One region of the Ralstonia pickettii genome, then DNA from elsewhere that is predicted to be linked to it. Evidence: predicted binding sites of a transcription regulator. Region 1 holds the regulator's gene; each other region holds the start of a gene.

Region 1 (2,270 bases):
GAGAATCCAGAACAGCGACAGGTCCACGCCCTGCGACACGCCGGCAGCAATCGGGCTGGAGCCCGCTTCGCCGACCTGCACGGAACCCGAGGCGATGGCGCGCACCACGTCGGCACCGCTGGCGAGCTGGCGGTACGTCACCTTATAGCCGGTGGCACGCTCGACCTCGCCCGTGGCTTGGGCGTAGCGCCAGGGCAGCACCATGTCCTGATAAGCGATCACAACCTCGCGGTCGGCTGCCCGTGCAGGAGCAGCTCCAAACAAGGCGAGCGAAATGGCCGCAGACATCGCTGCAGCCAGCAAACGGGAGAAGGAAAAACCAGCCATGAAAGACTCCGGCAGAAAAGAATCGCGCACATGCGCCGGAGTCGATTGTGAGAGACGGCAGCGTGGCCTGTCGTCGAAGAAAATCGGCTGAGCTTATGCAGCTCGCAGACAGAACAACCGTTAGATCAATATTGGCTGAGTGTGCTGGACAGCAGCTTGGCCGTGATATCCACGATCGGGATCACGCGCTCATATGCCATGCGCATCGGCCCGATCACGCCGAGCGTGCCGACGATCTTGCCGTCCACCTCGTACGGTGCGGTGATGACGGCCATATCCTCGTGCGGGACGAGGCTGCTTTCGCCGCCAATGAAGATCTGCACGCCCTCGGCGCGGCTGGATACGTCGAGCAGTTGCAGCAGGCCGGTCTTCTGCTCGAACACGGCAAAGAGCCGGCGCAGCTTGTCCATGGACGAAGACAGGTCTTCCACCTCCAGCAGCTTGCGCTCACCCGAAATGACGACCGGATCCTCTTCTGACACGGCACTGCTGCCCGCCTCCACGGCCGCCTGCATCAGCGCCGTCATGTCGGCCTGCAGGGCAGAGAGTTCACCCCGCAGGCTTTCGCGCACCGCATCGAACGTCTGGCCGCCGTAATGCGCGTTGATGTAGTTGGCCGCTTCCACCAGCTGCGACGGAGTGTAGGGTGTATCGGTATGGATGATCCGGTTCTGCACGTCGCCTTCGGGCGTGACGACAATGAGCAGGATGCGCGACTCCGAGAGGCGCAGGAATTCGATCTGCCGGAATGCATGCGTGCGCCGCGGCGTCATCACGATGCCGGCAAACTGCGAGAGGTTGGACAAGGTTTGCGCAGCGGCCGCAATCACCCGCTGCGACGATTCCGACCCATGCGAGGCCAGCTGCGTACGCACCTGCTCGGCAATCGCGCCAACCATCTGTTGCGCCATGCGGTCTTGCGTGCTCAGCACGTCCAGCGGGCTGGCGGTCAGCATCGTATCGACAAAGAGCCGGTAGCCGCGCGGCGTCGGCACGCGGCCGGCCGAAGTATGCGGGCTGGCAATGAAGCCCATCTCTTCCAGGTCAGACATCACATTACGGATGGTGGCCGGCGACAGATCGAGCCCCGAATATTTCGACAAGGTGCGGGAGCCCACGGGCTGGCCCTCGGCGATATACCGTTCGATCAGGGTCTTGAGGAGGATGGTGGCGCGCTTGTCCATGATTCGTCAATTTTACGCAAAATCGGCGCCCGCCTGCGGGTGATGTCGGCGTTTCTCCACGAAACACGCGCTAACGTGGCGACGGTCATATCGATATGGTGTAATGCGCGCATGTCGACTTCCCCGTCCGCCGTGGCCCCGCAAGCTCCCGCCGCCTCGCCTGTCTCGCCTTTCAAGACCGTTGCGCTGGTCGGCCGGTATTCGGCCGCCAACATTGCCGGCCCGCTCATGGAGCTGGCATCGTGCATCGCCGGGCGCGGGCATGACATTGTGTTCGAGCGCGAAACGGCACTCAACATCGGCGTCCAGGACTACCCCGCCCTGCCGCCCGAAGAGATGGCGCGCCACGCTGATGTGGCCGTCGTGCTCGGCGGCGACGGCACGCTGCTCGGCATCGGGCGTCACCTGGCCGGCGCCAGCGTCCCCGTGATCGGCGTCAACCACGGGCGGCTCGGCTTCATGACCGACATCCCGTTCGACGACGTGCACACCGTGCTGCCCGACATGTTGGCGGGCCGCTATGAGGCCGAAACCCGGACGCTGCTGCAGGCCCAGGTCGTGCGCGACGACGAAGTCATCTTCTCGGCCCTCGCCTTCAACGACGTGGTGGTCAACCGCTCCGGCACCTCGGGGATGGTGGAACTGGCCGTGTCCGTCGACGGCTTCTTCATGTACAACCAGCGTTCGGACGGCTTGATCGTCTCGACGCCGACCGGCTCGACGGCGTATGCGCTGTCTGCTGGCGGGCCGATCCTGCAT
Region 2 (2,270 bases), 1.5 Mb from region 1:
CGGTCTTCAGGATGCCACGGATGTTGTTCACCACCAGCGTTGCCAGGGCTTCGCCTTCAACGTCTTCAGCGATGATCAGCAGCGGACGGCCAGCCTTGGCCACTTGCTCCAGCACCGGCAGCAGGTCGCGGATGTTGCTGATCTTCTTGTCGAACAGCAGCACGAACGGGTTGTCCAGCTGAACAACTTGCTTTTCCGGGTTGTTGATGAAGTACGGCGACAGGTAGCCGCGGTCGAACTGCATGCCTTCCACGACGTCCAGCTCGTCGGCCAGCGACTTGCCGTCTTCCACCGTGATCACGCCTTCCTTGCCGACCTTGTCCATGGCTTCAGCGATGCGCTGGCCGATGGATTCGTCGCTGTTGGCCGAGATGGCGCCAACTTGAGCGATTTCCTTGCTGGTGGTCGTCGGCTTGCTGATCTTCTTCAGCTCTTCGACAGCGGCCGTCACAGCCTTGTCGATGCCGCGCTTCAGGTCCATCGGGTTCATGCCGGCGGCAACGTACTTCATGCCTTCGCGCACGATCGACTGGGCCAGCACCGTTGCGGTGGTGGTGCCGTCACCGGCGTTGTCGCTGGTCTTGGAAGCGACTTCCTTGACCATTTGCGCGCCCATGTTCTGCAGCTTGTCCTTCAGCTCGATTTCCTTGGCGACGGACACACCGTCCTTGGTCACGGTCGGGCCACCGAAGCTGCGCTCCAGCACCACGTTGCGGCCCTTCGGGCCCAGGGTCACCTTCACTGCGTTGGCGAGAATGTTCACGCCTTCGACCATCTTGGCACGTGCGGCGTCGCCGAACACTACGTCTTTAGCTGCCATCTTGAGAATCTCCGAGATCTTTGGATGTTGCCCGCGCGCTCAGTCAAGGGCGCCGGCAATGAGGATTGGGTTACGGGTAAGCGAAGCGGCGGAGCGCGTGCTTACTTTTGCACCACGGCCATGATGTCTTCTTCGCGCATGACCAGGACTTCCTGACCATCCACCTTGACGCCCTGGCCGGCGTACTTGCCGAACAGCACGCGGTCGCCGACCTTCACGTCCAGCGCGATCGCATTGCCCTTGTCGTCTTTCTTGCCCGGGCCGACGGCCAGCACTTCGCCTTGATCCGGCTTTTCAGCGGCGGCGTCAGGAATGACGATGCCCGAAGCGGTCTTGGTTTCGTTGTCCAGGCGCTTCACGATCACGCGGTCGTGCAAAGGACGCAGGTTCATACACAACTCCTCAATGCAAAGTGAGTGTTTATTCACAAAACGCGCCGCAAGACGCGGCGCATCGGGAAAGCATCGGGACCGAAGGCATTGTTAGCACTCCTGTCCGGCGAGTGCTAATTATAGGGACGGGGTATGACGATTTCAAGAACGGGGGTCGAGATTTGCTTATGGCGTGTCGACAGCCACCCCGCACAAAGCGCGTGATTTCCCCTGACGATTCCCTTAGAATGCGAACGCGAATTGTTCCTATTACCATTAATCGAATCGTTTGAGCGGGCCTGAGAGCCTGCCGCGCCAGGGAAATGAAAGATAAGAAAAGTGGAGGAGAGGCCTCTCGTACCAGCAATGTGGCACGGGGGTCGTGGCGTGCGGCTTCGTTGCTTGCGGCGACATTGCTGGCCGCGTGTGGTGGCGGAGATGGCGGCGGCAGTACGTCGTCGCCGGCGTCGGCATCGAGCGCGACGCTGTCGCCGATGGCGCAGGTCGGCAAACAGATCTTTTTTGATCAGACGCTCTCTGCCTCGGGCAAGCAATCCTGCGCTTCGTGCCATGACCCGTCGCGCGGCTATACCGATCCGAACAACTTGGCCGTCTCGATCGGAGGGCCGAAGTCCGATTTGCCCGGCCTGCGAAACACGCCGTCGCTCAATTACGCGTCGTTCACGCCGAACTTCAAGATCGACAGTACTGGCAAGGCTTCCGGAGGATTCTTCCGCGATGGCCGTTCGGCATCGTTGGCGGACCAGGCGCAGCAGCCGTTCACCAATGAATTCGAGATGGCAAACGCCTCGGCAGACGATGTGTTGAAGACACTGCTGACGCGCCCGTACCTCGATCAGTTCACGGCGGTGTTCACCAAGGCCGGCATCCAAGACAGTGCGACCGCTATGCAGAGCATCGGCCGCGCGCTGGCCGCATTCCAGAGCGAAGACCCGAGCTTCCACCCCTTCGACAGCAAATTCGATGCGTACCTCGCAGGCAAGACAACGCTGACGGATGCCGAGACACGGGGCCTGCTGCTGTTCAACAACCCAACCAAGGGCAACTGCAACGCTTGC
Region 3 (2,270 bases), 1.2 Mb from region 1:
GTCACGCACGCACGTTGGCTGCAGCGCACCCCGGAGGAAGTCTGTGGCCAGACGCCGGAACGGGTCTTCACGCCGAGCACGTACGCGCTGCTCGCGCCGTATCTCGCGCGCGCGCAGCAAGGAGAATCGGTCCAATTCGAGATCACCGCGCCGTGGTACGAAAAACCGTCTGCCAGCGGTCTGCGCAGCCGCACACGCCACTTCCGAGGTCAGCTCGTCCCCGATGCCGGAGAAGCGCAGGACGGCCGCTGCGGCTTCTACGCATTCGTGCAGGACGTGACCGAAGCCAAGCGCAGCGAGATGGAGCTTTCCCGCATGGCGCGCTTTGATGCGCTGACGGGCCTGCCCAACCGTTATGAGCTGTACGAGCGGCTGCGCGCAGCGCTGGAGCGCCGTCAGCGGCTGCCTGCGCCGTTGGGGGTGCTGTACCTGGACGTCGACCACTTCAAGCACATCAACGACACCTACGGCCACGCCGCCGGCGATGCAGTGCTGGTGGAAGTCGCCCACCGCCTTCAACGCGCCGTGCGCCGCACCGACACCGTGGCCCGCCTCGCGGGTGACGAATTCATCATCCTGCTGGACCCCATCGACGCCCCGGATGATGCGCTGCACACGGCACAGAAAATCGTCGGTGCAATCCGCCCGCCCATCACCCTGCGGGGCGACACGATCCTGCACGTCACGACGAGCGTCGGTGTCGCGTGTCCCGCCCCCGAAGTACGTGAACCCGACACCGCTTTGCGGGAAGCGGATCGCGCACTTTACTGGGCCAAGTCGCGCGGTCGAAACACGGCGGCGTAGTCGAGAACCGATGCCGTCAGTGACGGTCTATGAATGAGCGCGCTGCTCATATTGCTGCGGCGCAAACATCACGCTATGAACTAAGCTTGCCGATTTACGGGAACTATCAAACAGGCAAAAATGTCCTATTAGCACTCTTCCGGTCGGAGTGCTAAGATGCCTTTCTAAACCTCCACTGGATTTCGACAGGAGTCCTGAGTGAACGCAGTCATCCCCGTGAATACCGTTTCCGCAATCGCCACCCAGCCGTCCGGCAACGCCGGCAATGGATGGGCGCTGGCGTTCCCCGGCAACCTGGGCAACATCGACGCTTATATCCAGAGCGTCAACCGTGTGCCAATGCTGTCGGCTGAAGAAGAACAACGCCTGGCCCGCGAATACCGCGACAACGACAATCTTGATGCCGCCCGCCGCTTGGTGCTCTCGCACCTTCGTCTGGTCGTATCGATTGCGCGCGGCTACCTGGGCTACGGCCTGCCGCATGCCGACCTGATCCAGGAAGGCAACATCGGCCTGATGAAAGCCGTCAAGCGCTTCGATCCCGATCAGGGCGTGCGTCTGGTTTCGTACGCGATGCACTGGATCAAGGCCGAGATGCACGAGTACATCTTGAAGAACTGGCGCATGGTGAAGGTGGCCACCACCAAGGCCCAACGCAAGCTGTTCTTCAACCTGCGCAGCCACAAGCAGGATGCGCAGGCGACCTTCACGTCGGACGAGATCGATGCGGTAGCGGCCGAACTCAACGTCAAGGGCACGGAAGTGCGCGAGATGGAAACGCGTCTCTCGGGCGGCGACATTGCGCTGGAAGGCCAGATGGACGACGGCGAAGAATCGTACGCCCCCATCGCCTACCTGGCCGATACGCACAACGAGCCGACCCGCGTGATCGAAGCGCGCAGCAACGACCGCATGCAAAGCGAGGGCATTGAAGCCGCCCTCGCCAAGCTGGATGACCGTAGCCGCCGCATCATCGAAGCCCGCTGGCTGAACGTGAACGATGATGGATCGGGTGGCTCGACGCTGCACGAGCTGGCAGACGAGTTTGGCGTCTCGGCCGAGCGCATCCGCCAGATCGAATCGGCCGCGATGAAGAAAATGAAGGGTGCGCTGCAGGCTTTCGCCTAAGTTGCCCGCCTCGCCATAAAAAAGCCCGCCAGGTTGGCGGGCTTTTTCTTTGGGCGGCAGCCGGAGATCAGTCGGCCAGCAGTTGCTTGATATCGTGTGCAATCGGCTCAGGCCCCTGGCCGTGCTTGATGAACAAGCGCAGGTTGCCCTTTGGATCAAACATGTAGCTGCCGGCGGTGTGGTCCATGGTGTAGGTGTCGGGCGAACTGCCCGGCACCTTGCTGTAAAACACCTTGAAGTCCGACGCGACCTTTTTCAGCTCAGCGTCGTTTGCCGGACGCAGGCCGATGAAGCGCGGATCGAATGCGGGCACGTACTTGGCCAGCAGGTCTTGCGTG

The links. The regulator HrcA, encoded in region 1, represses chaperone genes, less so after heat shock. The targets are predictions, from matches to a motif close to TTAGCACTCNNNNNNNNNGAGTGCTAA.
Region 2: groES (co-chaperone GroES) is a predicted target of HrcA. The motif match lies at 1,303-1,329, and genes of this name have one in related genera.
Region 3: rpoH (RNA polymerase sigma factor RpoH) is a predicted target of HrcA. The motif match lies at 933-959, and genes of this name have one in related genera.

What each region holds. Positions count from the first base shown of each region.
Region 1 is NZ_CP104381.1:2,581,657-2,583,926, forward strand. Features, by position in the region: gene tauA (taurine ABC transporter substrate-binding protein) at 1-327, opposite strand, end outside; gene hrcA (heat-inducible transcriptional repressor HrcA) at 453-1,511, opposite strand; gene N5B55_RS12555 (NAD kinase) at 1,623-2,270, shown strand, end outside.
Region 2 is NZ_CP104381.1:588,394-590,663, reverse strand. Features, by position in the region: gene groL (chaperonin GroEL) at 1-820, opposite strand, end outside; gene groES (co-chaperone GroES) at 922-1,212, opposite strand; gene N5B55_RS02760 (cytochrome-c peroxidase) at 1,515-2,270, shown strand, end outside.
Region 3 is NZ_CP104381.1:278,968-281,237, reverse strand. Features, by position in the region: gene N5B55_RS01310 (diguanylate cyclase domain-containing protein) at 1-804, shown strand, start outside; gene rpoH (RNA polymerase sigma factor RpoH) at 1,039-1,932, shown strand; gene N5B55_RS01300 (SCO family protein) at 2,000-2,270, opposite strand, start outside.